DNA from 4 places in the Mesorhizobium sp. M7A.F.Ca.US.011.01.1.1 genome. Region 4 is predicted to be linked to each of the others. Evidence: riboswitches for the same ligand, from Rfam matches in the RefSeq annotation. Region 4 holds a riboswitch; each other region holds the start of a gene.
The links. Region 4 has a riboswitch for cobalamin ahead of EOA13_RS13600 (DUF1636 family protein). Riboswitches for the same ligand answer to the same signal wherever they lie in the genome.

Region 1 (7,367 bases), on a different contig from region 4:
GCTGTTCAAGCAGCGTGCCGCCCTGGCTCTGTTTGCCGCAGCACTTCTGGCGGCAGGGTTTTGGGCGCCGCGATGAACAGGCTTTCGCTCAAGACCTTCACCTTGCTGCAGACGGTAACCTCCGTCGGCCTGTCGGCGCTGGCTCGGATGGTGACAGGCGTGCGTCCGATCTGGAACGGCAGCCTGCCGTCCGACCGGCAGCGCATCTATTTCGCCAACCACACCAGCCATGGCGACTTCATCCTTTTGTCGGCCTGCCTCAGCGAAAGGGAGCGCGCGATCACCCATGCTGTTGCCGCAGGCGAATATTGGGGGAAGTCGCGGCTGCGCCGCTTCATCGCGCAGGATATGCTGTCGTCGGTGCTCATCAACCGGCAGTGGACGAGACCTGAGGAAAATCCGATCGAGATCATGCTGTCGGTTCTCGACCAGGGGCACTCGCTGATCCTGTTTCCCGAAGGCACACGCAACATGACCGAAGAGCCGCTGCTGGCATTCCGCTCCGGGCTCTACAATCTGTCGACGGCGCGGCCTGAGGTCGAGCTGATCCCGTGCTGGATCGAGAACATGTCGCGCGTGCTGCCCAAGGGCCAGTTCCTGCCGGTGCCGCTGTTGTGCCGCGTCGTCTTCGGCGCGCCGGTGGCGATCGGTCCGGGCGAAGAACGCCGCGCCTTCCTCGAACGCGCCCACGCCGCGCTTCTGGCGCTCAACCCGCGTCCCGAGCGAGACGATTGATGCGCCACGAAATCTCCATCCTGATCATCGGCCTGCTGGCGGTTTTGACCACCGCCAGCATCGTCGCCACCATACTTTCTGCGCGAGCGCCGAAGCCGCTCAGTTCGACGCTGGTCAATCTCACCCAGCGCATCAACGCCTGGTGGGTGATGGTGGCGCTGATGACGGTCGCCTTCTTCTTCGGGCGTTACGGAATGACCATTCTGTTCGCTCTGATCTCCTTCGCTGCGCTGCGCGAATTCGTGACGCTGACGCACACCCGCCGCAGCGACCATTGGGTGCTGCTTGGCATGTTCGGCATCATCATTCCGTTTCAATACTGGTTGGTGTGGACCGCCTGGTACGGTCTCTTCGTCATCTTCATTCCGGTTTACTGCTTCCTGCTGATGCCGGCCATAACGGCGCTGCATGGCGACACCGAACGCTTCCTCGAGCGGATCGCCGCGCAACAATGGGCGGTGATGATCTCGGTCTATTGCGTCAGCCATGTCCCTGCCCTGCTGACACTCGAGGTGCCGGGCTTCGAAGGCCGCACCCTGCTGCTGATCGCCTTCCTGATCATCGTCGTGCAAGGCAGCGACGTGCTGCAGTACATCTTCGGCAAGCTGTTTGGAAAACACCGTTTTTCGCCGAACGTCTCGCCGTCGAAAACCTGGGAAGGGTTGATCGGCGGACTGGTGTCGGCGAGCCTGCTCGGCGCGCTGCTATCGTTCGTGACACCCTTCTCGCCGCTGCAGGCGGCAGCCGTGGCCTTCGTCGCCTGCTCGATGGGATTCCTCGGCGGGCTGGTCGCCTCGGCCATCAAGCGCGACCAGGGCGTCAAGGATTGGGGTCATCTGATCGAAGGCCATGGCGGCATGATGGACCGCACCGACAGCCTGGTCTTCGCTGCCCCGGTGTTCTTCCACATCGTGCGCTATTTCTGGACAGTCTGAGTAAACCGTTTCCGACCGCACTCAAAGCCGGTTGCGGATCAGCATGGTGACGACGAAGAACGCGCCGACGGAGCTGGTGATGATGCCGATCGGCAGTTCCTGCGGCGGCAGCAGCGTTCGGGCCAGAAGATCGCTGGCCAGCAACAGCACGGCGCCGAAGACGGCGCAGCTGGCAACCAGGCGCAGGTGCAAGGGGCCCGCCAGCGGCCGCGACAGATGCGGGATCATCAGCCCGACGAAGCCGATGACGCCGGCGACCGAGACCAGGATCGCCGTCGAGAAGGCGGCGACGAGAAAGGTCATCCTTCGCATCCGCGCCACCGGCACGCCCAGGCTTTCGGCGGCGTTTTCGCCGGCCAGGAAGGCATCGAGCCGGCGGTGGTTCCACAGCGCGTAAGCCAGAATGGTGCCTGCTCCCAGCGCGCCCAGCCAGATATTATCCCAGCGCGCCAGGCCAAGGCCGCCCATGGTCCAGAACAGCACAGAGTGGGCGGCGCGCTGATCGCCGGCAAAGACAAGATAGTTGGTCAAGGCGGTGAACATGAAGGAGACGGCAAGGCCGGCAAGGATCAGCCGCTCCGGGCCTTGCCCCCTCACCCGCGCCACCAGCAGCAGCACGACGCCGGCAGCCAATATGCCGCCGGTGAAGGCCGCGACCGGCAATGTCCAGATGCCGAAACTGTCGCCGAAGACGGTGATAACGGAAACCGCACCCGCGGCGGCGCCCGACGACAGGCCGAACAGGAACGGGTCGGCAAGGTCGTTGCGGGTCACCGTCTGCAGCAGCGCACCGACGACGCCGAGACCGGCGCCGACGCAGATGGCCAGGATCGTTCGCGGCAGCCGCAGGTCGACGACGATCTTGCCGACCGGCCCGGCCACGTCGTGCCCGCTGAAGCCGACTGCACGGCCAAGTGCTGCAACAACGTCGGTCAGCGGGATCAGCGTCGAGCCGTAGGCGATCGACAGCAAAGCGAGAGCGGCGATCGCCGCCGCTCCCACCATCATGGCCAGTGCAAATGCCGGATGACGCAAACCTGGAAATGCGTCGTGTCTGTCAGGACGCGTGCGACGCACTTCCAGGATCTTTTGTTCATGCATGTCGTTGCCCCAAAACCGCTGCGCACTTTTGGGCGACAGGCATCAAAACGCTTCCGGATGCATGGCCTTGGCGAGCTTGTCGATGGCTTCGATGTTGGCCGGTCCCGGCGTCAGTTCGGCATAGCGCAGGGCGACGAAGCGCTCGTTCTTGACCGCGTCCGTCTCCTTCATGGCTGGATGCGCCTTCAGGAAATCGAGCAGTTTCCTGTAGCCGCCGCCGTCCTGGTAATCGAGCAGGATGAGAAATTGCGGATTGCGCGACGCCACCGTTTCCCAGTCCGTGTTGCCCCAGCTGGTGTCCATGTCGGCCATGATGTTGTCGCCGCCGGCGGCTGATATCATGGCGCTGGGGATGGCGAACTTGCCTGCGGTGAACGGCTTGTCCTCGCCGGAATCATAGAGGAACACCCGCGTTCCCTTGGCGCTGCCGACCTTGGCGGTGATGTCGGCGAGCCGCGTCTTCCAGCCGGAGACAAGCTTTTCAGCCTCTGTCTCCTTGCCGAAGATCTTGCCCAGGTTCTCGACGTCGCCATAGAGCAGGTCCATCGAGGCGGCGGGGCGGCTCTTGTCGAGATGGACGCAGCTTTCCGTCAGCACCAGCGTCTTGATGCCGTGCGGAGCAAGCGTGTCGGGCGTCACTTCACCACCCGGCTTCATGCCATAATACCAGCCGGCGAAGAAAAAATCGGGCTCGACCGCGACGAGGTTTTCGAGCGTCGGATATTTCGGCGCCAGTTCCGGGATCGAGCCCTGCTCGGCCTTGAACTCAGGACCGACCTTGTACCATCCGGTGATGCCGGTCAGGCCGACGATCGACGGCTGCAGTTTCAGCGCGAAAGCCATCTCGGCCATGTTGAGATCCTGGATGACGGCGCGCTTCGGCGGCGCATCGAAGGTCAGCGGCTTGCCGCAGCTGTCGACCGTGACCGGGAAGGCCAGGGCTGTCGAAGCCAGCAGCGAGAAGACAAGCGAAAAGGCTAGGCGTTTCACGGGTTTGCTCCTTGTGGATGGGATTGGGTCGACTACGAAATGGCTTCAATCACGACGGCGGCGCGGCACGGTTCGGCACATCGAACACCGTCAGTTCGCGGTCTTCGGTCGGATGGCGCAGACGCAGCACATCGATGCCGAAAATCTCGCGGATCAGCTTTTGGGTCAGCGCTTCGCGCGGTGCGGCGAGCGCTTGCAGACGGGCATGGTTCATCACCGCCACCCTGGTGGCGAACGGTGCCACCAGCGCCAGATCGTGCAGCACCGCGATCACCGTCATCTCGAAGCCTGCCACGAGGTCGAGCAGTTCGCCGCGGGCGCGCGGGTCGAGATGGTTGGTCGGCTCGTCGAGGAACAGGATCTTTGGCTGCTGGGCGATGGCGCGGGCCAGTTGGGCGCGCTGGCGCTCGCCGCCCGACAGCGAGCCGATGGTGCGGCCAAGCAGCGGCAGCAGGCCGGTCCGGCGCAGCGCATCGACGACAATGTCACGCTCCTCGCTCCTGCGCCGTAGCCGAGCGTGCGGGACCCGGCCCAGCTCGACATAGTCGATCACTGCCAGCCGCGGATCGGGCTGGTCGGTCTGGCCGACCACGGCGATATGCAGTGCCCGCTCGGCGGCCGAGATCCTGTCCAGCCGGCGCCCGCCAAGCTTCACCTCGCCTGAGCTCGGTCGCAGCATGCCCGACAGCATGCGCAACAGCGTCGTCTTGCCGGCGCCGTTGGGACCAATGATGGCGAGGCGATCGCCAGCGGCCACCGACAGGCTGACCGCCTGGACCAGATCCCGCCCATTCGCCATGGCGCTGAGGTCACGGGCTTCGAGAAGCGCTACGGGCATCGGCTGCTGTCCGCCGGCTTGCCGGGATGGCAAAGCGTGCACACGATGATGCGATGATCGATAGAGCCGTCCAACTTTCCGTCACTTTCCAAAACTGGCGACGGAAGGAAGCTGGCGAAGCGGCCGACAAGACCGGGATTCGCGTTTCCTCCCGGCACACCCCGTCCGGTCAACTCAGTGATGGCAGGTCTCCTGGCTCGCGGGTCGTTGCGCCATCCTGCCTTCCCAGCCTTGCCGGCCAGTGGCATTCACGGATTTTGCTCGCCGCTTACAGTTGCGGGGGCAGCCACGGCCTCGACCCCTGGGGATCTCACCGTGTTCCCTTTTCACCCCTCGCCTTTCGACTCGGGGACCATCACCGCTTCAGCGTAGATTTCCCCCAATCGCTTCGCAATGGATTTCTCGGACGGAGTGGTGGGCCGGCTAGGGGAAACATGCATTTCACGCTCTCGATATGTAATAACATTACGCATTTAGAGGATGCCGCCTGGCGCTGTCAAGCGAAGCCCGCCGAATTTGGCTCGTCGGCGGCAAGGGGGCGCTCGACCGCTGTGCCATATCGGTGTGCGACTGTGACGGGATCGGTTCGATTGCGCGGGATGCGCAATTTCGATCAAACTGGCCGCGCCAGGAACGGCAGGATGATCTGGCCGATGCGAGGAGCAAAATGAACCCGACCGAGAAAGCGCTGTGGTTCGTCGAAAGTCATCTGCCGGAGGCTGTTGCACTCGACGATGTCGCGCAAAGCAGCGGCGTGTCGCGTTTTCATGTGACGCGGGCTTTCGGCGCTGCCACAGGCCGCTCGGTGATGGGCTACATGCGCTCACGCCGGCTGACCGAGGCGGCGCGCAAGCTGGCCAGCGGGGCGCCCGACATCCTCAGCGTCGCGCTCGACGCCGGCTACAACTCGCATGAGGCGTTCACCCGGGCCTTCCGCGATCAGTTCGGCACCACGCCGGAACTGGTGCGCGCGCAAGGCACACTCGACAAGCTCGACCTCGTGGAGCCGATCCTGATGGACCAGTCCTTCCTCACCAATCTCGAACCGCCGCGTTCGAGACCAGCCGGCCGTTCCTGATCGCCGGCCTCGGCGAGCGCTACAGCTGCGAAACCAGCGCCGCCATCCCGATGCAGTGGCAGCGCTTCGGCCCCTATATCGGCAACATTCCGGCCGGCGACGTCGCCTATGGCGTCTGCGTCAACGGCGACGATGGCGGCAATTTCGACTACATCGCCGGCGTCGAAGTGTCTGATTTTTCCGACCTGCCCAAGGAATTCAGCCGGGTGCGGGTGCCGGCGCAGAAATATGCGATCTTTGCCCACCGCGAACACATCTCGACCATTCGCCGGACGGTCAACACGATCTGGAACAAATGGCTGCCGGCTTCCGGCCACGAGATATCGGATGCGCCGGAATTCGAACGCTACGGCCCTGAGTTCGACCCACGCAGCGGCAATGGCGGGCTGGAGATCTGGATACCGGTGAAGGCGTAGTCGGTCAGGCCATCGGCAGCGCCGGCCAGCGATCGACTATCCCGCCGCCGGAAAACACCGCGATCGACCCGAACTGCTGCAGCACGGCTTCGCTCTGCGTCGGGCGCAGGAAGGCGTAGTCGCCGGGCCTTGCGGTCGCGTCGGCGGGCAAGCCCATGAACTGCTGATTGGAGGACAGGCCGAGCAGCCCGTTCGCCTTCATGCCTTCGGGAAAGACCGGCTTGGCCATCCACTTGCCGCCATAGAGATAGCAGCCCTTGCGCGGAAACCGGCCGAGCGCCTGCAGCAGTCGGGTGACCGCCGGTGGACCGGGCAGCATCGGCTCGACCATTTTCAGCATCGGCGTGGCGATGAAGGCCGCCGGCTGGAAGCCGTCGAGGCCTGGCGTATCGAAATCACTGGGCAGCACAAAGGCCGAGCCCATCGAAACCTCGTTGGCCATGCCGCCATGATGAAGCAGCGCGGTCTTGCTGCCGCCGATGTTCAGGATACGGCGCTGGTCGGCGCCGAGACAGGCGACGAACGCCGCGGCCTGCGCCGACGCCTTGGCCAATGCCTTTGCCGGTCCGCCGAAAAGGCCGGGAATGAGCGGCGCATGCGCCTCGTAGGCCATGACGCCTTCGCAATGCAGCCGTTTGTGGGGTGGCAACGCGCTCAAGGCCTTCGACAAGGCTTCGGGATCAGCAAAGCCACCGCGATGCAGCCCGACATCGATCTCGAAAGCAATACGCAGTTCGATGTCGAGCTCGTCAGCGAGCGCGCCATATTCCGCCAGTCTCTCCACGCTGTCGATCAGCCAGCAGACACGTGACCAGTCAACATTACCCTTCACCAGCGCAGCCCTCGCCGCACCGATCGGCATCGGCTTGCCGTAGAGCAGATCGGCATCCGGAAACGCCTTCAGCACCGCCTCGCTGATCGGCGGGGGGAAGGTCATGAAGCGCTCACTGCCAAGCGCCTTGCCGATATACGCAAGCAGCGGCAGGCAGGCGAGCGATTTGTCGACCAGCCGCACGGCCAGGCCGGGATCGAGCCTGTCTTTCACCAGGGCAATGTTGCCGTCCAGCCGGTCGCGATCGAGCAGCAGGCAGGGTTGGAAGATGCCGGCTTCCTTCAGCGCATCCGAGAGGGTGGAAAAATAGGTGCTCATCATTCGATGCCGAACAGGCCGGCCATGTATGGCGAGACGAAGCGGTTTTGCGGATCGATGTCGCGGCGCACCGCCATGGCATCGTCCCAGCGCGGGTAGAGCTTTTTCAGCTCCGCCGCCTTCA
Region 2 (7,367 bases), on a different contig from region 4:
CGCTGCCGGTCTGCGGCGCCAGCGGTGCGTTGACGATGTTGCCGGCGCCCGTTTCGGTCTTCGCTCCGGTGCCGGGATAAAGCGGCATCTGGTGGGTCGAGCAATAGAGCACCGACGGATCGTCCCAGAAAATATCCTGCGTGCCATTGCCGTGATGCACGTCCCAGTCGACGACGGCAACGCGCTCGACACCGTGTTTCTTCTGCGCATAACGCGCCGCGATCGCCGCCGTGTTGAACAGGCAAAAGCCCATCGCCGTGGTCTTTTCGGCATGATGGCCGGGCGGCCGGGCGGCCACGAAGACGTTGTCGGCGCGACCCGAAAAGACATCATCGACGGCGGCGTTGGCGGCGCCGATCGCGGTGATCGCCGCTTGCCAGCTCTTCGGGCTGGCAGTGGTGTCGGCATCGATGCGGGCAATCCCCTCGTCGGGGATGGCGGCGCGCACGCGGGCGACGAAATCGGCGGGATGCGCGTAGAGGATGGTGGCCTCGTCGCCTTCGGGCGCCTGGATACGATCGAGCCCGGCAAAGGCTTCGTCGTCGAGCACGCGCTCGATGGCGCGTAAGCGGTCGGGCCGCTCGGGATGTCCGGGCGGCGTGAGATGCTCGAGGAAGATCGGATGGGTGTAGAGACGGGTGGTCATCGTCCTAATCTAGTGACCCGGATCGACAAAGGCCATGCACGGGCGGCCGATGACTGGGGAAAATCGCGACTGCGTCCATTCGCGTCGCCGCAGGCATTGGCCCCGCGGGCGCTTCGGCGTAAGGTCCCTGGTACTGCCTGGTGCCCGCCGCAAGCGGGAGAATCGGGAACACGGTTGAATTCCGTGGCGTGCCCAACGCTGTGAGGGGGACCGCGCCGGTAAATGCCACTGTCGATGACGGGAAGGCACCGGACGCGGGTTGATCCCGAGCCAGAAGACCGGCCTGGCAGGCATTGTCATCCGCGTGGTCAGGCGGATGGCATTGAGCGACGTGCGTCTACTTGGACGCACAAAGTACGCTCTGTCAGTTTTGAATCTGCAATCGCAAGGGGACAAGCGATGCCGGAACACATGACCGCTGCCATTGACGATGGATTTGACCAGGATGCGCGCGATGCGGTCTATCGCGCCATGTTCACGCGGCGCGACGTGCGCAGCCATTTCCTGCCCACCGCGATCGATGACGACGTGCTGGCACGGCTGCTGCTTGCCGCCCATCACGCGCCATCGGTCGGCTTCATGCAGCCATGGAATTTCATTGTCATTCGCGACGTCAAACGACGGGCGGAGGTGCGCGACCTGTTCCTGGCCGCGCGCGAGCAGGAACTGCCGGCGATCGAGGCGGAAAAACAGGCGCTCTATCGCAAGCTAAAGCTGGAAGGCATCTGCGAGAGCGCGCTCAACATCTGCATCACCTGCGACCGGCAGCGCTCGAAGGGTTCGCCGCTGGGACGCTGGCACAATCCGGAGATGGATCTCTACAGCACGGTCTGCGCGGTGCAGAATTTCTGGCTGGCCGCGCGTGCCGAGGGTGTTGGTGTCGGCTGGGTCAGCATCATCGAGGCTGAGGCGCTGAAGCGGCTGTTGGCCATTCCGGACCACGTAACGCCGATCGCCTATCTCTGCGTCGGCCGTGTTTCCGAGTTCGCTCCCAAACCGGACCTTGAAACGCATGGCTGGGGACGGCGGCTGCCGCTGCCGGAGCTGATCATGAGCGAGACCTTTTCCGGGCAAGGCGAGACACAGCTCAAATCCACCGTGGCGCGCCTCAACACCGTTTCTGCCGCACCAGACACCACCCGCCCAGCCGATCAGGGTGTGGCGCCGGCCGTATCCCAGCGCGAACCGCCGAAGGAGGCGAGCGCCTTGTCCTTGAGCTCCCTGAACTTCGACGATGCCTCGGCCAGCCGGGCGTCCCAAGCCGGATCGGGCACCTGGCCCGCGATGGTCTTGAAATAGACCTGCATCAGGCAGGCGATGGCGAAAGGCTCGATGAACGCCGCCTTGAATGCCCAGGCGAAGACGATGGCGAGCACAAAAGCCCAGCCGGCGAGTTGGCCAGGCATCAGGAACAGAATCGCACCGGCAGGCGCCAGCATGATCAGAAAGATGATGAACGACATGCCCCACATGATGACCGCCGGCCAGACGGCGTTCTTGACCATGACCTTGCCGTTCTGGGCATAGAGCACGACGCCTTGGCGCGCCGTCTCGAAGGGCGAGGCTGAATTGATGCGGATGTTGTAGCCGAGGATGATCTCGTCGACATAGGTCAGCGACAGACGGATCACCGTGTTGATGAAGGAGACCAGGCCGCTCAGGCCTGGTATCGGCAGGAAGGCGGCGATACCGCCGAGCAGGCCGGTGATGGCACGGATGGCACCCTTGACGAGTTGGTCGACGACGAAAAGGATGTTGGCTTCGGCAAAACGCTGGGTGACGACATCCCTGGCGTAGGCGATCTGGTCCTGACCGCCGGGAATGTCGCGGCCGTCGATCAGATGAACCATGACGGCGATGTGGCCGGCCTTGACGATATAGAGGATGTATTCGCGGATCCAGTAGACCGCGATCGAGACGATGCCGAACCCGACCACGCCGCCCCACAGGGCAAAGGACATGGGCCCGTCGGGATCGGTGGAGATATGCCCGACACCATAGCCGACCGAGGCACCGGTGCCGGTCGCCATGATGTAGGCCAACGTGATGCCGAAATAGACGATCATGCGAAAGACGATGAACGGCCAGGTCCGCATCATGATGGACACCGACCTGCCTATATCGAAATCCCACATGCCCCGAATCTCCGCCTCAGAGATGATGGCAGAGGATGAACTCAACCCGGCGATTGTCAATTGCCGGCCCTGGCGCCACAGTGCAACGAACTCGGGTTAACGGTTTCCTTCGGAGCCCGCCGGCGCGTTGGCTGACGGAGCATTAGACGAAAAACCCGCCTGTGCGGCGGGTCACTGGCGCAAATCAGCACCATAGGCAAATATGTACCATAGCTGAGGTCACCCAGTCAAAAAAAAATTCCTATCGCGAGAAGCTACCGGCACAAAAGCTGCCAACACCGCCGAACTGGCTGCCGCCAGGCCTTTTGTTAAGCTAAGTTCGGAGCCCTGCCTGGCACCACGCCCGGTGGGAACTTCAATTCGACTGCGGGTCCGGCTTCTTGAGCAGGCCTTCGAGCAGTTGCTTGAACGCCGTCACCACCTTCTTCGACGTCGCTTCGGGGTCGGTCGAATTGGCGATCCGTTGCGCCGCCTGGCTGCTCGCTCCGTTGATCAGTCGCGAGGCCGTTTCGGGGTCGAGGCTGGAGACAACGACCCCCTCCTCCTGCAGCGCGGTCAGATGGTCGGTCATTGAAGCGATGCACGCACTGGCATTCGGCCATTGCGCTGGATCCCCCAGCACGGCCGGGCCATCGCGGAACATGATGCGCTGGATTTCCGGCTCCAGCGCCATCTCGATATAGGTGGAGCACTCGTCGACGAAATGTTGCCAACGGGTCGGCGCTCTCGACGCAACCTCATTGATGCGCGCCGCCATCTCGCCGTCAATCTGGGCTATGACCGCCTGCAACAGCCCCTTCTTGTCGCCGAAATGATGATAGAGCGCGCCGCGCGTCAGCCCGGCCGAAGCGGTGAAATCATCCATCGAGGCTTCCGCATAGCCTGTTGTGCCAAAGGCGTGGCGGGCCGCCGCGATCAGCTTGGCGCGCGTCTCGGCGATCATCTCCTTGCGGGGTTTGTGCATGTGTCCTGGACCTATTCACATACGCTTCGTATGCCAATTGACATACGCGGCGTATGCTCTATCTAATAATCATACGCTCCGTATGTAATTGTCCAATTGTCCTTTGTCGAGGAACCAACCGATGCAAAATCCCTATGCGGAAATCTTTCGTGCCCCCGGCGCCAAGGGCTTTGCGGCCGCCGGCTTCCTAGCGCGCCTGCCGATCGCCATGGCTCCCATCGGCATCGTGGCGATGCTGTCGCAGGCGCGCGGCGAATATTGGCTGGCTGGAGCCGTCTCGGCGACATACGCGCTGGCCAACGCCTTCGTCGCGCCGCAAATATCGAGACTGGTGGACCGCCTGGGCCAGACACGAATCGTCGTGCCCACCACCATCATCGCGGTGCTGGCTTTCGCCGTCCTCATAGCGGCGGCCAACCAGGACTGGCCGGTGTGGACGCTGTTCGTGTCGGCACTCCTGGCCGCCGCCATGCCAAGCATACCTGCGATGGTGCGGGCGCGCTGGACAGAGATTTTCCGAGGACGGCCGCAGATGAACACCGCATTCGCCTTCGAGTCCGTGGCCGATGAACTGGTCTATATCGCCGGGGCATCGCTGTCGGTCGGCCTCAGTGCTGCTCTGTTCCCGGAAGCCGGTGTTCTGGTGAGCACATTATTTCTCGCATTCGGATCAGCGGCCTTCATCCTGCAACGCTCGACGGAGCCGCAAGTGCGGCCGGTGGACCATGGCTCAAGCGGCTCGGCGATCCGCCTGCGGCCGGTTCAGATCATCACGCTTGCCCTGATCTTCGTCGGCGCAACCTTCGCGACGACGGAAGTGACCACCGTGGCGATCACCAAGGAGCTTGGCCAGCCGGGCGCCGCCAGCCTTGTCATCGGCGTTTATGCGCTGGGATCGTTCGTGCTTGGCATCATCGTCGGCGCGCTCAGCCTGAAGGCGCCGCTGCGACGCCAGCTCGCCATCGCAGTCGCCCTCGTCGCGCTCGGCACGCTGTTGCCGCTCGCCGCCGACACCGTGCCGCTGCTGGCGCTGACCGTGTTCATCAGCGGTGTGGCGATCTCGCCGACCTTCATCACGGCCTTCGGCCTGATCGAGCGGCATGTGCCGGAAGCGATGCTGACCGAAGGCATCACCTGGGTCATGACCGGCATCGGCATCGGCATGGCGCTGGGCTCTTTTGCCGCCGGCGCGGTGGTGGATGCGTTCGGTGCACAGAACGGGTTCTGGGTGTCGGTTGCTTCAGGCACCATCGCCCTGGCCACGGTGCTGCTTGGCCAGCGCAGCCTTGCCACGACTGAGTGCGAGATGGACGGATGTGAAGCGGCCGCGATTGCCGCGGAATAATCAGATAGCGCCCGGTTTCGAGCCGGGCGCTAGCTGCCTAGAGTATCTCGGTCTTTGCGATGTGGATGCCAAAACCTTCGAGGCCGACATAGTGGCGTTCGCGCGAGGCGATCAGGTTGATCGAGGAGATGCCGAGATCCTTGAGGATCTGCGCGCCGAGCCCGATCTCGCGCCACTCGTTTTCGCGGCGGCGAGCCTCTTCGTGATCCTCGCGGTCGCCGCTTGCCGGCCGTTTGCGTTCCTGATGCGCAACGCCGACGGAGCCTTCTCTGAGATAGACGATGACGCCGCGCCTGCGCTCGCCCATTGCCTTCATGATGGCGTCGAGCCGGTGGCTGGTGCCGAACACATCGGTCACCACATCCTCGGAATGCAGACGCACCGGGACCTCCTCGCCGTCGCGGATGTCGCCGAAGACGATGGCGACGTGATGCATGGAGTCCCAGGGCAGCGTGTAGGTGAAGACCTGCGCCTTGCCGCCGAGCGTGTCGATTTCCGAGCACGCGACGCGTTCGACCAGCGTTTCCTTGCGCTGCCGGTAGGCGATGAGGTCGGCGACCGAAACCTGCTTCAGCCCATGCTCCTCGGCGAAAGCCTGCACCTGCGGGCCGCGCTTGACGGTGCCGTCATCATTGACCAGCTCGGAAATGACGCCGACCGGCGGCAGGCCGGCGAGCTTGCACAGATCGACCGCGGCTTCGGTATGGCCGGAGCGCATCAGCACGCCGCCTTCGCGCGCAATCAAAGGGAAGATGTGGCCGGGCCGGACGAAATCCGAGCCGCCGACATTGCCGTTGGCAAGATTGCGAACGGTCAAAGTGCGATCTTCGGCCGAGATGCCCGTGGTGGTGCCATGCTTGAAATCGACGCTGACGGTGAAAGCCGTTGTATGGGCGGAATCGTTGTCGGCGACCATCGGCGCAAGGTTAAGCCGCTTGGCTTCTTCGCGCGGCATCGGCGTGCAGACGATGCCGGACGTGTGGCGAACGATGAACGCCATTTTTTCGGGCGTGCAGTGGACGGCGGCGACGATCAGGTCGCCCTCGTTCTCGCGCCCGTCATCATCCATGACGACGACGATCTCGCCGCGTTCGAAAGCACGCAGGGCTTCGACGATTTTCTTCTGGTCGTAAGGCATGGGTACTCGCTTCGCTCGCAGGGGAATAAGGGAGTAGGGCAGTACGGGAGTAGGGAAAAGCAAAAAGATTTGGCCGGCCGGGCTAAGAGCGCAACATATTCCCCTATTCCCCTATTCCCTTCCCGTCTGTCCCCGATGCCGCAGATAATGATCGGCGATAGCACAGGCAACCATTGCTTCGCCGATCGGCACGGCGCGGATGCCGACGCATGGATCGTGGCGGCCCTTGGTCATGATCTCGACGTCCTTGCCGTCCTTGTCGATCGACTTTCGCGGCGTCAGGATCGACGAGGTCGGCTTGACGGCGAAACGGGCGACGATCGCCTGGCCGGTCGAGATACCGCCGAGGATGCCGCCGGCATTGTTGGACAGGAACACCGGCTTGCCGTCATTGCCGATGCGCATCTCGTCGGCATTCTGCTCGCCGGTGATACGGGCGGCCTCGAAACCATTGCCGATCTCGACGCCCTTGACGGCGTTGATCGACATCAGGCCGGAGGCGATGTCCTGGTCGAGCTTGGCATAGATCGGCGCGCCAAGGCCGGCTGGAACGCCGTCGGCGACGATTTCGATCACCGCGCCGACCGAGGAGCCCGCCTTGCGGATGCCGTCGAGATAGCTGGTGAAGACGGGAACGGAAGCCGGATCGGGGGTGAAGAACGGATTTTCCGCGTCGCCGATGAAGTTCCAGTTCCAGTTGGCGCGGTCGATCGATTTCTCGCCCATCGACACCAGCGCGCCGCGCACCACCACGCCCGGAACCACCTTGCGCGCCAAGGCACCGGCCGCCACCCTGGCAGCCGTCTCGCGGGCCGAGGAGCGGCCGCCGCCACGATAATCGCGCACCCCATATTTCACGTCATAGGTGTAGTCGGCATGGCCGGGCCGGTATTGGCGGGCGATCTCGCCATAGTCCTTCGAGCGCTGGTCGACATTCTCGATCAGCATCGACACCGGCGTGCCGGTGGTGATCATCGTCTCGCCGTCCTCGTCGAGGATGAAGCCTGACAGGATCTTCACTTCATCTGGTTCGCGACGCTGCGTCACGAAACGTGATTGGCCCGGCCGGCGCTTGTCGAGCTCGACCTGGATGTCGTCGCGCTTAAAGCGGATGCCAGGCGGACAGCCGTCGACCACGC
Region 3 (7,367 bases), on a different contig from region 4:
CCTTGCGCTTGGCCATCTTGGCGCGGTGGCGTTCTTCGTCCTTATCGCCAATGTCGGTCATGTCATTTCACCTTGAGCGGCAGCCCCGCCACCATCAGCAGCACCGTATCGGCGACGGCGGCGACCTGCTGGTTGAGCCGGCCGGCGGCATCGCGAAACCGGCGCGCCAGTGCATTGTCCGGCACGATACCCTGGCCGACTTCATTAGACACCACGAACCATGGCCCGCGCGGCCGCGACAGCACGTCCGCCAACCGACGGCATTCAAGCTCGAAATCGTGTTCGGCCAGCATGTGGTTGGTCAGCCACAGCGTCAGGCAATCGACAAGCACCGGCCGATCGTCCGGCAAGGCGGCAAGCGTACCGGCGAGATCGAGCGGTGCGTCGATGGTCGTCCAGCCTTCGCCGCGCCGCGATCGGTGCAACGCGATGCGTTCATGCATCTCGTCATCATAGGCTTGCGCCGTGGCGACATAGGTCCAGGGCGGCGGCAAGGCGGTCGCTAAAATTTCGGCGTGCGCGCTCTTGCCGGAGCGCGCGCCGCCGATGAGGAAGGTCAGTGTCTTGCGATCAGGCAAAGCTGTCGCGCAGGCTGGTCGCGGTGCCGGTGAAGCGGCCGCGCACCACGCCGACAACCGCTCCGAGCACCAGCCAGAACACGAGGTTGGTCAGCGTCACGGCCACCACGAACTGGTGATGCAGGCCTTCCGGGATCGACGTCTCGAAACTGTCGGGCTGGGGTGCACCGACAACATGCGGTGCGACGATCAAAAGGACGGCAAGGATCGCCAGCGGCAGCGACTTGCGGAACGCGATCAGGCCGAGACCGGCAGCGGTTGCCGCCACCGTTGCCCACCACCAGATCTGCCGCTGGGTGAGATCGGCGGCCGGCATGGCTGGCAGTTCCGGCGGCAGGCCGAGGCCCGGTGCCAGCGTGAACACGGCAAAGCCGGCAAGGCCCCAGAACACGCCCTGGCGCCAGCCACCGATGCCGCCGGCGAATTCGGAGACCGCGACCAGGATCAAGGCGAAGCCGATGCCGGTGACGATATTGGCAAGCACGCTGAAGGCGAAACGCTCGAAACCGTCTGCCGGCGCCCAACCTTCGTCTGCCGGAGCGGCTTCCGCCGCAGCCGGGGCAGCAGAGCTCATCGCATCTCCCGCCGGAGCAGTTGTGCTCATGGCATTGCTATCCGTTGCGGCCGGAGCGCCATGGTCATGGTGATGCCCCCCGCCCGCCTGTTCGTAGACTTCCGCCTTCAGGATCAGCGGCACAGTGGCGTAGGCCTGCATGCAGGCGAGAACGACGCCGGCCACGAGCCCTGCGATCGCCGCGATGAACACGACGTTGCGAAACAGGTTCATGATGTCAGCCCCTCGTCAGTGGCAGGGAAACGCCATCGAATGGCGATAGTCGTGAGCCGCGTTGTGGACCGCATCGATATGCGAGAAGCCGACAAAGCCCATCACGAAAATGCCGAGCAGCCCGGCGAGCGCGAGCTGCATGAAGCGCGACTGCGAGGAGACGGAGGCGCCGAGGGAGACGGAAGCGGTAGTCATGTCTTGTCCTTTCGCCCTCCACCCGAGGGCATCGAAGTCAGTTTCCTGTCGCCGGCAGGTCTCCTGGCTCGCGGATCAGCATCCTTCCCCACCTTCCCGAAGAAAAATCTTCAGTGGCATATGGAGAGGACTACCGCACACAGTTGCGGGGGCAGCCACGGCATTGGGCGAAATTCGCCCTCACCGCATTCCCTCTTGGCTCCAAAATGGAACCGGCGACACCGGTGACTATAGGCAGAATCCTCGCCTCCGGCAAACCAAATTCCGCCGGCGACCGTTGCGAATGCGCCATGAAGGTCAAAGCGATTTCGGCAGATAGCGCCACGTCACAAAGCCGCAGACCGCCGCCAGCAGGCCGAGCGTGACGAACACCGAGCCCAGGCCGAAGAAGGCCAGCGCCACCGAATAGACCAGCGGCGGCGTCAACTCGGAAAAGTCGAGATAGGTGCGGTAGACCGCTGCCATCTGAGATCTTTCATAGGAACGCACCGAGCGCATGAAGGCGGTCGAGCCGAGGGCGTCGAGCGCAATGGTGAAGAAGGCACCGCAGAGCAGGAAGGCGCCGGTAAGCAACGGCACGGTTTCGCCGACGAAGCCCGCCGCCAGCAGCGCGGCTGACATGGCGAAATAGGCAAATGTCATGGTCCCGCGGCCACCAAAGCGCTTTCCTGCCTTCCCCCAGAAAATCGCCATGAACAACAGCGCGTTGCCGGCCGAAACAAGCAGGCCGCCGGCCAGCTTGCCCTCACCCGTGATGACCATGAACAGCGGCCCATAGACGAAGAACGTCGTCCAGAAGCAGGAGCGGCCGAAGGCAATCAGCCAAGCCAGCCTGAGCCTGGGCTGCGCGACGAAGCGGCCGATATTGGCGAGCGGATTGACGGGGCGTGTCTTGCCCGGACGGATGGACTGGTTGTCGCCGAGGCGGTAGGTCCAGAACAGCGCCAGCAGGGCAAACGCGAACACCGCGACCGCACCATGCGCGGCATAGATGCCGAAGCGCGTGTAGAGGAAGATGCCGAGCGTCGGCCCACCGGTCCAGGCCAGCATCGACCACGCCATGCGCAGCGATTCGGCCTGCATGAAGTCGGTCTTGCGGATGTGGTCCATGATGTAGAGGTTGAGCGTGATCGACAGCGCGCTGGCGCCCATCACCCGGCACAGCATGCCGGCCAGTTGCCCGGCAAGCGTGTCGGTGACGAAGAACAGCGAGCCGACGGCCAGCAGGCAGGCGCCTGATGTGTAGACCCAGCGCCGGGCAAAACGGCGGATCAGCATCGGCATGAACAATGTCACCGACAGGCCGAGCATCGCCACGACTGTGTAGAGCATCGACACGATCTGCTCGTTGTGCAGGATCTCGTAGGCCTGGATCGGGATGACGCTCGACACCGTGGCGCGGGCGAAGGATTCAACCGCATAGAGCGACGCGAAGGTGCGCGCGTCCGCGGCCTTGAGAGCCGGCAGCCAGATCGGATGGCGCACATGGGTGGACATTGCTTTCCCCGAAGCAGATTCACCGGGTCAAATCTGACGTGGCGACCCCAGTGCCAATAAGAGGAAACCGACGTGCATCCGGCAAAAGCGAAGCCGGCCAAAGGCTTCCCGGCACTGGCCCAATGCCGCGGCCGATCCGGCGTTATCGGCAGGATTGCCGGTCTTCTTTTGTGCGGGGCAACCGTGATAGTCCTCCAGAGGGGCTGAATCAGAATGCGAGACCATGAGCATCCAAACGCCGACCGCACCCGTTCAGGATCGACCAAAGCGCATCGTCGCCATCGACATCGTGCGCGGCATCGCGCTGATCGCCATGGCAAGCTACCATTTCACCTGGGACCTGGAGTTCTTCGGCTACACCGATCCCGGCCTGACCGCCTTCGGCTGGTGGAAGATCTACGCGCGCGGCATCGCTTCGACCTTCCTGTTCCTGGTCGGCGTCAGCCTGTATCTCGCCCATGGCCGACAAATCCGCTGGAACGGCTTCTGGAAGCGGTTCGCCATGGTCGCCGGAGCCGCGATCGCGATATCGGTCGTCACCCGTATCGCCACGCCGGATGGATTCATCTTCTTCGGCATTTTGCACGAGATCGCGCTGGCCAGCCTGCTCGGCCTCGCCTTTCTGCGGCTGCCGGCACTGCTGACGCTTGTCGTCGCCGCGCTCGTCATTGCGGCGCCTGTCTATCTGCGCCTCGAGGCGTTCGATCACCCATGGCTGTGGTGGGTAGGCCTGTCGGCTAACAATCCACGCTCCAACGACTACGTTCCGTTGTTTCCATGGTTCGGCGCCGTGCTTGCGGGCATCGCGGTGACGAAACTCGCCGCCGGTTCAGGCGTGCTTACCCGGCTTGCCGAATTGGCGCCCGGTCGCTGGGCCAACCCGCTGGTCTTTATCGGCCGGCACAGCCTGGCGTTCTACCTGATCCACCAGCCATTGCTGATCGGCTGCGTCTGGCTGTTCTCGCAGATCATGCCGGCGCAGGTCGAAACCCCGCAGGTGAATTTCCTCAAAACCTGCCAGCTGTCCTGCGAGCAGTCGCGCGACACCGAGTTCTGTACGAGCTACTGTGTCTGCATGCTCGATACGCTCGAGGGCGAGGCGACGCTTGATCGGCTCTACAACAACGACCAGACTGCGGAATGGAAGACGCATCTGTCCGATCTCGCCGGCATGTGTACCGCCAAGACGGACGGCAAGTTGATGGAGGAAGGGGTCAAATGACCGAGAACCAGCCGAAGCCGGGGCTCATACCGTGGCCGCCGCTGATCTACACCGCCGCCATCGCCATCAGCATCGCGCTGGGCCTGCTCTATCCCCTGCCCTGGATCGGTGACCTCCTGGGCGACATTCTTTTCGCCGCCGGCTGGGTGGTGCTGCTTGCCGTTGCAGCGCTCTGGGTCACCGCGATCCGCACCATGGTCCGCGCCAAGACCACGCTGAACCCGAACGCTGTGCCCGATCACCTGGTCACCACGGGTCCCTTCGGCATCACCCGCAATCCGATGTATCTGGCCAACACCCTGCTGTTGATCGGCGTCGCCTTTGTCTCGGGCATCGTGTGGTTCCTGCCGCTCGCGTTCATCGCCGCCTATGCCACGCAGAAGATGGCGATCGAAGGCGAGGAAAAGGTGCTGGCGGCGAAATTCGGCAAGAAATACCGCGACTACGCCAAACGCGTGCGCCGCTGGATTTGAGCTGGCGCTCCGGTTTCCATCGCGGAGAGGTTTTGACAAGTGCACACTTCGGCGATTAGCCTAAGTCTTGCGAACTTCGTCATCCTAGGGCGAAGCAGGAGCGCAGCTCCGTCGCGGAGACCCTAGGATGACGAAGAAATGGACGTTTCCGCTAATTCCGACGCTAACGCCCGATAGAATCCAGTCCGCTCAGGTATTCACGCCAAGCTCGACCAGCCGCTCCACACAAGACTCCTCGGCCTGGTCGAGTTCAGCCAGCGTCTCCTCGAGGTCGCGGCGCTTCTGCCGGAGATCCTCGCGCTTTTCCTCGATGCGCTTGATCATCAGGTTGAGCTGGCCGACTTCGCCGGGCGGCTCCTTGTACATCTGGATGATTTCGCGGATTTCGTTGATCGAGAAACCAAGCCTCTTGCCGCGCATGATCTGACGGATGAGGTGCCGGTCGGAGGGGCGAAACAGGCGCGTGCGGCCACGCCGCACCGGCTGCACCAGCCCTTCGTCCTCGTAAAAGCGCAGCGTCCGCGTCGACACGTCGAACTCGCGGGTCAACTCGGTGATCGAATAATATTCTCGCATTGCCACTCCCGCACGCCGAAACCAAGGGGCGATCGCCATGCCGGCGTCACCCTTATGTCCCGAACCAAAACCCATGCCATGCCGGAATCGACATGGCGCCCCGCACAAGCCTCGCACGGCATTTACGTAAAAGTCAATTAAGCCAAAAGGCGTGCCTTCAGGGCACACCGAACCACCACGTGGCAATGCCGAGAAATGCAAAGAAACCGACGACGTCGGTAACCGTGGTGACGAAGACCGCCGAAGCGACCGCCGGATCGATCTTGAAACGATCGAGCAGCAGCGGGATCAGGATGCCGGCCAGGGCGGCCACGAACATGTTGATGATCATCGCCGCCGCGATGATGCCGCCCAGATTGGGGTCACGGAACCAGGCTGCGGCAACGATGCCGATCAGGATGGCGAAGACGATGCCGTTGATGAAGCCGACACCCATCTCGCGGCGAATGATGCGGCCGGCATTGTAGATGTCGAGATCCCTGGTCGCCAACGCCCGCACGGTGACGGTCATGGTTTGCGAGCCGGCATTGCCGCCCATGCCGGCGACGATCGGCATCAGCACCGCCAGTGCGACGATGTGTTCGATCGTGCGGTCGAACAGGCTGATCACCGACGCCGCCAGGAACGCGGTCAGAAGGTTGATCAGCAACCACGGAACGCGTGAGCGCGAGGTCGAAAAGATGCTGTCGGAAAGCTCTTCGTCGCCGACGCCGCCCATGCGCATCAGATCTTCCTCTGCCTCCTGCTGGATGACGTCGACGACATCGTCGATGGTCAGAACGCCAACCAGCCGTTCGTTCTCGTCGACGACCGCGGCCGACAAAAGATCGTACTGCTCGAATTCCCGCGCCGCCTCTTCCTGGTCCATGGTGGCCGGAATGGCGTGCCGCGTCTCGTGCATCACTTCCTCGACCTTGACCGAACGCTTGGTCCTCAGGATCTGGTCGAGGTCGATGGCGCCGAGCAGCTTGAAGCTCGGATCGATGACGAAGATCTGGCTGAAGCGCTCGGGAAGGTTGTTGTCCTCGCGCATGTAGTCGATGGTCTGGCCGATCGTCCAGAACGGCGGAACCGCGACGAACTCGGTCTGCATGCGGCGGCCGGCCGTCTCTTCGGGATAATCAAGCGATCGGCGCAGCCTGATCCGCTCGGTGAACGGCAGTTGCGACAGGATCTCGTCCTGGTCTTCCTGGTCGAGATCCTCGAGAATGTAGACGGCGTCGTCGGAATCGAGCTCCTGCACCGCCTGCGCGATCTGCGCATTGGGCAGATTGTCGACGATCTCCATACGGATCGCCTCGTCGACCTCCGTCAGCGAGGAGAAGTCGAAATCGGCGCCTAGAAGTTCGACCAGCGCGCGGCGCTGCTCGGGATGCAGCGCCTCGAGCAGGTCGCCGAGTTCCGACTGGTGCAGGTCGTCGACTTCATGCTTGAGGGTCAGCGTGTCGCGGTCTGCGATCGCCGCGCCAATCCGCGCTAGGAAGGACGAAAGCACGGCGCCGTCCTCGCCATAGATATCGGCGTGGTTGTCCTCGGCGGCCCTGGCGCCGGTCGTCCGTTCGTGCTCGCCTTCCACCAGCGCCTCCCGCCACAAGAATCCCGGAAAAGGTGCAAATCAGGTCTAGAGCATCGGACCCAAAAGGGGAAACCGGTTTTGGGAGAATCCGACGCTCAGAAAGAAAGTGGCGTAAAGTGCGGGAATATCAAACGAAATGCGCCCGGCCCGCAGCGGGCGAGACCGGTACAAATCGGATTCTGGGAAGAGAATGGTGCGGTCGAGAAGACTCGAACTTCCACGGGTTGCCCCACAGCGACCTCAACGCTGCGCGTCTACCAATTCCGCCACGACCGCACGTGGTAGAGCCGGAACCGACCGGCTCGCGGCGTGTAGCAAATCGTTTCCGGCGAAACAAGTGCACGGCACGTAATAATCGCCAGCCATTTTGCATAACGGTCAAGAAGCTTGAAACGCCCCTCGAACTGGACGTTTTGCCCGATTGCCGCCATATGAAGGACTAGGCATGTCGTCCAAAAGGCGC
Region 4 (7,367 bases):
GTGGGCTGATCTTGCCATCGGCGCGGGTCCTCGCCGCGAGCGGGTTTTCCGAATCCTCCTCGTCTCGCGCGGCAACGGCGTTGGCAGCGGCATCGATCAGCGCGATCTGGGTCGGGAACATGTCGCGGAACAGGCCCGAAATGCGCCAGGTGACGTCGACGCGTGGCCGGCCAAGCGGGGCCGGGGGCAGCACTTCGATGCCGGTGATGCGGCCGGTCGCAGCATCCCATTGCGGCCGGCAGCCCATCAGCGCCAGGCCTTGCGCAATCTCCTCGCCGCCGGTGCGCAGCGACGCCGAGCCCCAGAGGTCGATGACCAGCGAGCGCGGCCAGTCGCCATGCGATTGCATGTAGCCGCGCACGACTTCTTCGGCCGCCACCCTGCCGAGGTCATAGGCGGTCGGCGTCGGCATGCTGCGCGGGTCCGACGTGAAGAGGTTGCGGCCGGTGGGCAGGACGTCGGAACGGCCGCGCGCGGGCGCACCGGCCGGGCCGGCCTTGACGTGGCGACCATCGAGCGCCGCAAGTAGCGCCGTCTTCTCGCCTTCGGCGCTTTGGTGGCGCATGGCGTCGGGCTCGTTCTCGGGGGCGCGGCCATAGATATGCAGCCCGTCCTTGATGGCGAAATCCTTGAGGTCGCACAGCCAGGCGTCGATGCGGCGCAGCGCTTCGTCCGGTGCGTCGGTCGTGGCGACGCCGGCTTCGGAGGCAAGACCGGTCTTTTGCGCCGTCTCGACGATCAGCTTGGCAAGGCGGTCGCGGCGGCGACGGTCGAGCCCGTCGGCCTGGGCATATTCGTCGACCAGCCGCTCGAGCTTGTGCTGGTCCTCATAGAGCCCGGCACCGGTTAGGGGCGGCGGCAGATGGCCAAGGGTGACGGCGGCAATGCGCCGCTTGGCCTGTGCCGCTTCGCCGGGGTTGGAGACAATGAACGGATAGATGACGGGCAGGGGACCGGTGACGATCTCGGGAAAGCAGTTTTCCGAAAGCGCAACCGTCTTGCCCGGCAGCCATTCCAGCGTGCCATGCGCGCCGACATGGACCAGCGCATGAACGCCGAGCGATTTGCGCAGCCACAGGCCGAAGGCGATCAGCGCATGGCGCGGCGGCAGTGTCGGGTCGTGGTAATCGGCGCGGCGGTCGGCGGAGCGGCCGCGGTCGGGGGCGAGGGCGACCGTGATGTTGCCGAAGGTGGCGGCACGGAAGGGGAAGTGTTTCTTGCTTGATAGCGAAGGTTTGCGCGAGGCGCCCCCCTCTGTCCTGCCGGACATCTCCCCCTCAAGGGGGGAGATCGGCAGTTTCAACGCTCCGCCCCCTCCCGCAACATTGGAGATTGGCGAACCCGGCAATGGCAGCGCAATCTCCCCCCTTGAGGGGGAGATGTCCGGCAGGACAGAGGGGGGCGCCTCGCACAAACCTGTCTCGCCTTCTGCCTTCCCCCAAGCCGCCTCCATGGCAGCGACAGCCGCAGCCGGCAGGCTCTTGGAGAAGTCCAGATAATCCTCCAACCCCAGCCCATCCTTGCTGCCTTCAAGAAGCCCTAGCAACCCACGCGGTGTCTCCGGAATCCCCTCAACCCCATAGCCCTGTTCTTTGAGGTCCTGCAGCATGGCCAGCACGCTGGACGGCACATCCAAACCCACGGCATAGCCGGTGCGGCCGGGCGCGCTCGGATAGTCCGGGATCAGGACGGCCAGCTTGCGCTCGGCGCGGGACGTCTCCTGCAGGCGGATGAAGGCCGCGACGCGGTCAGCCACTTGCGCCACACGATCCGGTTCCGGCCGGTTGGCAAAGGCGCGGTGGCCAAGTGCTGGATCGATCTCGCTCTCACCCTTGAAGGAAATGGCGCCGGCCAGGATGCGGCCGTCGAGTTCGGGCAGCACGACATGCATGGCGAGGTCGGCGGGCGCCAGGCCGTGCTGGTTGGTCTCCCAGACGTCGCGGCGGGTGGTGGCGACAATGACCTGGAAGACAGGCACGCCGGCGCGGTCGAACAGGGTTTCGACGCCGGGCTCGGCGCCGGACGCGAAAGCGGTCGCGGTGATGATGGCGGCGGGTTTGAGCGTGGCGAGTGCTGTTTCCACGAATGCCAGGGATGATGGGTCCTTGAGGCTGGAGACGAAGATCGGGACCGGGGCGATGCCGCGCTGGCCGAGCGCTTCAAAAAGTGCGTCGATCGGCGCGACATCGGCGGCCAGCAGCATCGAGCGGTAGAACAGGATGGGGATGATAGGAGCGTTGACGTTGTCAGCGTCGAGTTCCTTCACACCCCCCTCTGTCCTGCCGGACATCTCCCCCGCAAGGGGGAAGATTGCGCTGTCATTGGAGATTTCGCCAATTGTCGAGGTTGCGGACGCGTCAGCTTCTAATGAAACGGGAAAAGAGCCGGCTTTGATGAAGTCCGATCTCCCCCCTTGCGGGGGAGATGTCCGGCAGGACAGAGGGGGGCGTGAAGGATCACCAACGACCCCGAGTCCTGGCTCATAAAACCCGGCTTTCGGCACTGGAACCGGCTCTGCTACGTCCGCATCCGATCCAGCCAGCCCCGCCAATCTCCGCACCAGCGCACTCATATTCGCCGGGCCGCCCTCGCGGAAATAGTCGAGCAGGCCGTCGAGCTCCTCGCGCGGCAGCGTCGAGGCTTCGATCAGGCGCAGATCCTCGTCGCGGCATTCGCCGGGCAGCAGCGCCAGCTTTATGCCGTGTGCGCGGGCGGTCGAGGCAAGCTGGTCGCAGCCGTAGCGCCACCAGTCGTAGCCGCCGAGGATGCGCACGAGGATGACCTTGGCGTGGCGGGCGACGCTGTCGACCCAGAGGTCGACGGACATGGGATGGCGCAGGTCACGCAGGGCAGCCAGCCGCATCGAGGGCAGGCGGCCGGCATCGGCCTTCCAGGCTGCCGCCAGTCCGGCGAGGTCGCTGTCGGTGAAGGACAGGGCCACGATATCCGCCGGCGTCTGCCGCAGATCGACCGGCTCGGCGAGGTCGTCGAGCGAGGCGGATGTCGTGGTGAGGATGTGCATCGCAACCCGTGTCCGAGATCAGCCGGCGAGTATACGCTCGATCGCCGGGCGGTTCAGCCCCTTCAGGCCGATGACGACGAGACGCGAGCGGCGGTCGTCCTGCGCCGTCCAGGCGCGGTCATAGTAATGATTGACGCGCGGCCCGACAGCCTGCAGCAAGAGCCGCATCGGCTTGCCACCGACCTCGACGAAGCCTTTTACACGCAGCACGTTCTCTTCTTCGGCGACGGTGGCGACGCGCTTTGCCAACTCGTCCGGATTGGCGATCGAGGCAATGTCGACGATGAAGGTGTCGAAGTCGTCATGCTCATGGTCGAATGCGCCGTCATGGTGGGACTTGCGGTTTTCGATGTCGTCCTCGACGGCGAGACCGAGCCCGAGCAGCACCGAGGGATCGACCTTGCCATGCGACGTCGGCACGATCTTCACCGCGCGGGCGGAATGTTCGTTGATGATGGCGTTGGCGCGGGCGGTGCCGGCGGCGTCCATCAGGTCGCTCTTCGACAGGATGATCAGGTCGGCGCAGGCGATCTGATCCTCGAACACTTCTTCCACCGGATCGTCATGGTCGAGCGTCTCGTCCCCGGCGCGCTGCGCCTGCAAGGCGTCCATGTCGTTGGCGACGCGGCCTTCGGCCAGCGCCGGGCCGTCGATCACGGCGATGACGCCATCGACTGTGGCGCGGCTCTTCACGCTCGGCCACTGGAAGGCCTGGACCAGCGGCTTGGGCAGCGCCAGGCCCGAGGTTTCGATCAGGATATGGTCGACCCTCGGCGTCAGCGCGAGGATCTTGTCAAGCGCCGGCACGAAATCGTCGGCGACGGTGCAGCAGATGCAGCCATTGGCCAGTTCGACGATGTTTTCCTCCGGGCAGGTGTCGATGCCGCAGCCCTTCAAAATCTCGCCATCGATGCCGATGTCGCCAAACTCGTTGACTATGATGGCAATGCGGTTGCCGCCGGCATTTTCCAGGAGATGGCGGACCAGCGTCGTCTTGCCGGCGCCGAGGAAGCCGGTGACGACGGTGCAGGGAACGCGGGAGACGGATGCAGTCATGGTCAGTCCTTCAGCAGGTCGAGGGGAGGGATGCGGGCAACAAGGCCGCGCTTCAGGCTATCGGGACGGCCGCGCCATGGAATCAGGCCGTCCTTCGAGGTGGCGAAGAGCCTGGCGCCGGTGACGAGATCGGCGCCGCTGGTCGCGGTCAGGTCGCCGAAGACATAACTCCAGCAACCGTCGCGCAGGATGGCGGCGCTCAGGCGGCGCTTGCAATTGCCGAGGCATTCGAGGCTGCGGATGCGGATGTCATCGCCAGATGCGGCGCGGCGCGTGTCGTCGGCCAGCAATTCGCCGGCGCGGGGATGAGCGTCGGCGCCGGTCTCATCGCGGCAGGAGGCGCAGACGATGATGGTGACGCCGGCCAAGGCATCATCATGGCCGGACGAAATATCCGCTGTACCAGCCGAAAAACTGCTGTCGTGGTCCAAAGATCGGGCTCCTTGCCCGGAAACCCGCCGGGCGATCGGATTCTAAAGTCGCAGACGGCAGGTCTCCTGGCTCGCGGGTCATCGCCTTGGTAGCCGCCTTCCCGGGAACTCCCCAGTGGCTTTCGGCCTTGGCTCTTCGCTTACAGTTGCGGGGACAGCCGCGGATTTGGGATTTTGCCCCGCACCGCATTCCCTCTTAGCCCTTGCCGTTGCGGGCAAGGGACCATCTGAACCGGATTTAGGCTTTTGCGGGCGGCGGTGTCAACGCGAGCTTACGACATGGCGATGTCGGCCAGCGCCGGCCCCAAATCCCCGGCAGGTGTCACTTCGATGCGTTCGAGCCCGAGCCAACCTTGCATCTGCTTCAATTCCTCGAACAGCTCTGCAGCGGTTTCAGGCGGCGCACCCGGCTCGGCATAGGCCGCATGGACCCGCAGTATGCTGGCCGGACGGTCGGCCTTGAGGTCGACGCGTGCCACGATCCTGTCGCCGAGCAGGAACGGCAGGACATAATAGCCGTATTGCCGCTTGTCGGCCGGCGTGTAGATCTCGATGCGGTAGTGGAAGTCGAACAGCCGCTCGGTGCGCGAACGCTCGAAGACGACCGGATCGAAGGGTGCCAGCAGGGTGCGGGCCTCGACTTTGCGCGGCAGGCGGGCGTCTGTGTGAAGATAGGCGGGCTTGTCCCAGCCTTCGACTCGCACCGGCAGCAACTCGCCCGTTTCAATCAGTTCCTCCAACCGGCCTTTCATGTCGGCCGGCGACAGCCGGAAATAATCGCGCAAATCGCCTGAAGTCGCCACGCCGTGGGCGCGGGCGGAAATGCGCAGCAATTCGCGGTGCGCGTCCTCAGGCGTCGGCACTGGAAGGTCGAGGACCGCCTGCGGCAGTACGCGCTCGGGCAGATCATAGAAACGCTCGAACCCGCGACGGTGCGCCGTGGTGATGCGGCCGGCCCAGAACAGCCATTCGAAGGCGTGCTTGGCATGGCTCCAGCCCCACCAGCCGCCCGAGCCTTTCTGGCCCTCCAGCGCGGAAGCGGCGATCGGGCCGCGCTCGGCGACCTGGCGGTAGATCTCTTCGATGTAGCCGGCGTGCTCGCGGCCCCATTTGGCGAGCCCCAGATACATTTCCTCGCCGCGCTCGGCGCGCTGCATGCGCCAGCGCATCAGCGGGTATGTCTCGACCGGCAGGAAGGAGGCCTCGTGCGCCCAGTATTCGAAAACAGTGCGCTTGCGCGTCACGGCCGCGTTGTCGAGCAGCGAGAACGGGTAGGGGCCAAGGCGCGAATAGAGCGGCATATAATGAGCGCGCACCACCGCGCTGACGGAATCGATCTGCAGCAGGCCGGTGCGGGAGAGGGTGCGGGCAAAATGCCGGCGGTCGGGCGTACCGGTCGGGCGGGGATCGAGGAACCCCTGGGCGGCAAGCGCGATGCGACGGGCCGTGGGGAGCGAGATCTTTTCCTTCATGCAGGCATCACTTTGAAGTGTTTTGACCGAGGGTCGAAAGGCTGATTCCAACCCATGCTAGCAGGGTTTTGGCGGCATCCATGTCAGGAGAGAAAAGTGGAGTAAAAGGCGAAGGAAATCAAACAGGAGCGGATCGGACCAGTTTGCCGCGATATGCCGTTCAGGTCGGTGTTTTGAACAAGGTTTGACTTGCTTCGCTGGAAGTGCTGCGCTAACCCTCGCCGCGTTGCAGCATAGGCCCTTAAAACGGTTCAGCGGTTAAACTGTCACGCTTCCGCATTAGGGTCCGGTGCTGTAATCAAAGTGGATTGGCGCCAACGGAAAACCGAGCATGAACGCACTCTTGAGCTCATACCTGCCCATCGTCCTGTTCATAGGCGTGGCGCTGGTTGTCGGCCTGGCGCTGCTGGCCGCGCCCTTTCTGGTGGCCTATCGCAATCCCGATCCCGAAAAGCTTTCCGCCTATGAGTGCGGTTTCAACTCGTTCGACGACGCGCGCATGAAGTTCGACATCCGTTTCTACCTGGTGTCGATCCTGTTCATCATCTTCGACCTGGAAGTGGCCTTCCTGTTTCCGTGGGCGGTGTCGTTTTCGAAGATCGGCATGCTCGGTTTCTGGTCGATGATGGTGTTTTTGGCGGTGCTGACCATCGGCTTTGCCTATGAATGGAAAAAAGGAGCGCTGGAATGGGATTGAACGACAGTTCAGGCACCCTCGTCGCGCCGAAGCCCAAGGGTATTATCGACCCCAACACCGGCAGGCCGGTGGGGGAGGACGATCCCTTCTTCCTCGAGATCAACAATGAGTTGGCCGACAAGGGCTTTTTGGTCACTTCGACCGAGGCGCTCATCACCTGGGCGCGCAGCGGGTCGCTGATGTTCATGACGTTCGGCCTCGCTTGCTGCGCGGTCGAGATGATCCACACCTCGATGCCGCGCTATGATTCGGAGCGGTTCGGCGTCGCGCCGCGCGCGTCCCCGCGCCAGTCCGACATCATGATCGTCGCCGGCACGCTGACCAACAAGATGGCGCCGGCGCTGCGCAAGGTCTACGACCAGATGCCGGAACCGCGCTACGTCATCTCGATGGGCTCCTGCGCCAATGGCGGCGGCTACTACCATTATTCCTATTCGGTGGTGCGCGGCTGCGACCGCATCGTGCCGGTCGACATCTATGTGCCCGGCTGTCCGCCGAGCGCCGAAGCGTTGCTGTACGGCATTCTTCTGCTGCAGAAGAAAATCCGCCGCACCGGCACGATCGAACGGTAAATCCATGACCGCATCCCTGAGCGAACTGTCGACCTATCTCGGCGAGAAGCTGCCTGGCCGCTTCAGTGACGGGGTGCTTGCCTATGGCGAGCTTACCGTTCACGTCGAGCCGCGCGA

Region 1: it holds a riboswitch for cobalamin, as region 4 does, so the genes downstream of both, EOA13_RS01375 (ABC transporter ATP-binding protein) here and EOA13_RS13600 (DUF1636 family protein) in region 4, are expected to answer to the same signal.
Region 2: it holds a riboswitch for cobalamin, as region 4 does, so the genes downstream of both, bluB (5,6-dimethylbenzimidazole synthase) here and EOA13_RS13600 (DUF1636 family protein) in region 4, are expected to answer to the same signal.
Region 3: it holds a riboswitch for cobalamin, as region 4 does, so the genes downstream of both, EOA13_RS35585 (CbtB domain-containing protein) here and EOA13_RS13600 (DUF1636 family protein) in region 4, are expected to answer to the same signal.

The regions. Positions count from the first base shown of each region.
Region 1 covers NZ_RZRT01000001.1:276,905-284,271, forward strand. The annotation lists gene EOA13_RS01350 (hypothetical protein) at 1-76, shown strand, start outside; gene EOA13_RS01355 (lysophospholipid acyltransferase family protein) at 73-735, shown strand; gene EOA13_RS01360 (phosphatidate cytidylyltransferase) at 735-1,670, shown strand; gene EOA13_RS01365 (iron ABC transporter permease) at 1,692-2,678, opposite strand; gene EOA13_RS01370 (ABC transporter substrate-binding protein) at 2,814-3,761, opposite strand; gene EOA13_RS01375 (ABC transporter ATP-binding protein) at 3,811-4,599, opposite strand; cobalamin riboswitch at 4,764-4,971, opposite strand; partial or broken gene EOA13_RS01380 (AraC family transcriptional regulator) at 5,267-6,093, shown strand; gene EOA13_RS01385 (alanine racemase) at 6,098-7,243, opposite strand; gene EOA13_RS01390 (D-arabinono-1,4-lactone oxidase) at 7,243-7,367, opposite strand, start outside.
Region 2 covers NZ_RZRT01000004.1:66,989-74,355, forward strand. The annotation lists gene EOA13_RS07145 (histone deacetylase family protein) at 1-646, opposite strand, end outside; cobalamin riboswitch at 768-948, shown strand; partial or broken gene bluB (5,6-dimethylbenzimidazole synthase) at 1,058-1,675, shown strand; gene EOA13_RS07155 (hypothetical protein) at 1,798-2,781, opposite strand; gene EOA13_RS07160 (TetR/AcrR family transcriptional regulator) at 3,137-3,745, opposite strand; gene EOA13_RS07165 (MFS transporter) at 3,867-5,090, shown strand; gene ribB (3,4-dihydroxy-2-butanone-4-phosphate synthase) at 5,128-6,228, opposite strand; gene aroC (chorismate synthase) at 6,340-7,367, opposite strand, start outside.
Region 3 covers NZ_RZRT01000102.1:933-8,299, forward strand. The annotation lists gene cobO (cob(I)yrinic acid a,c-diamide adenosyltransferase) at 1-61, opposite strand, end outside; gene cobU (bifunctional adenosylcobinamide kinase/adenosylcobinamide-phosphate guanylyltransferase) at 63-578, opposite strand; gene EOA13_RS35580 (CbtA family protein) at 571-1,365, opposite strand; gene EOA13_RS35585 (CbtB domain-containing protein) at 1,381-1,560, opposite strand; cobalamin riboswitch at 1,596-1,792, opposite strand; gene EOA13_RS35590 (MFS transporter) at 1,858-3,057, opposite strand; gene EOA13_RS35595 (DUF1624 domain-containing protein) at 3,281-4,279, shown strand; gene EOA13_RS35600 (isoprenylcysteine carboxylmethyltransferase family protein) at 4,276-4,752, shown strand; gene EOA13_RS35605 (MerR family DNA-binding transcriptional regulator) at 4,942-5,328, opposite strand; gene mgtE (magnesium transporter) at 5,486-6,904, opposite strand; tRNA gene EOA13_RS35615 (tRNA-Leu) at 7,096-7,180, opposite strand.
Region 4 covers NZ_RZRT01000010.1:112,942-120,308, forward strand. The annotation lists gene EOA13_RS13590 (cobaltochelatase subunit CobN) at 1-3,022, opposite strand, end outside; gene cobW (cobalamin biosynthesis protein CobW) at 3,041-4,078, opposite strand; gene EOA13_RS13600 (DUF1636 family protein) at 4,081-4,509, opposite strand; cobalamin riboswitch at 4,548-4,752, opposite strand; gene EOA13_RS13605 (winged helix-turn-helix domain-containing protein) at 4,782-5,981, opposite strand; gene EOA13_RS13610 (NADH-quinone oxidoreductase subunit A) at 6,313-6,678, shown strand; gene EOA13_RS13615 (NADH-quinone oxidoreductase subunit B) at 6,669-7,250, shown strand; gene EOA13_RS13620 (NADH-quinone oxidoreductase subunit C) at 7,255-7,367, shown strand, end outside.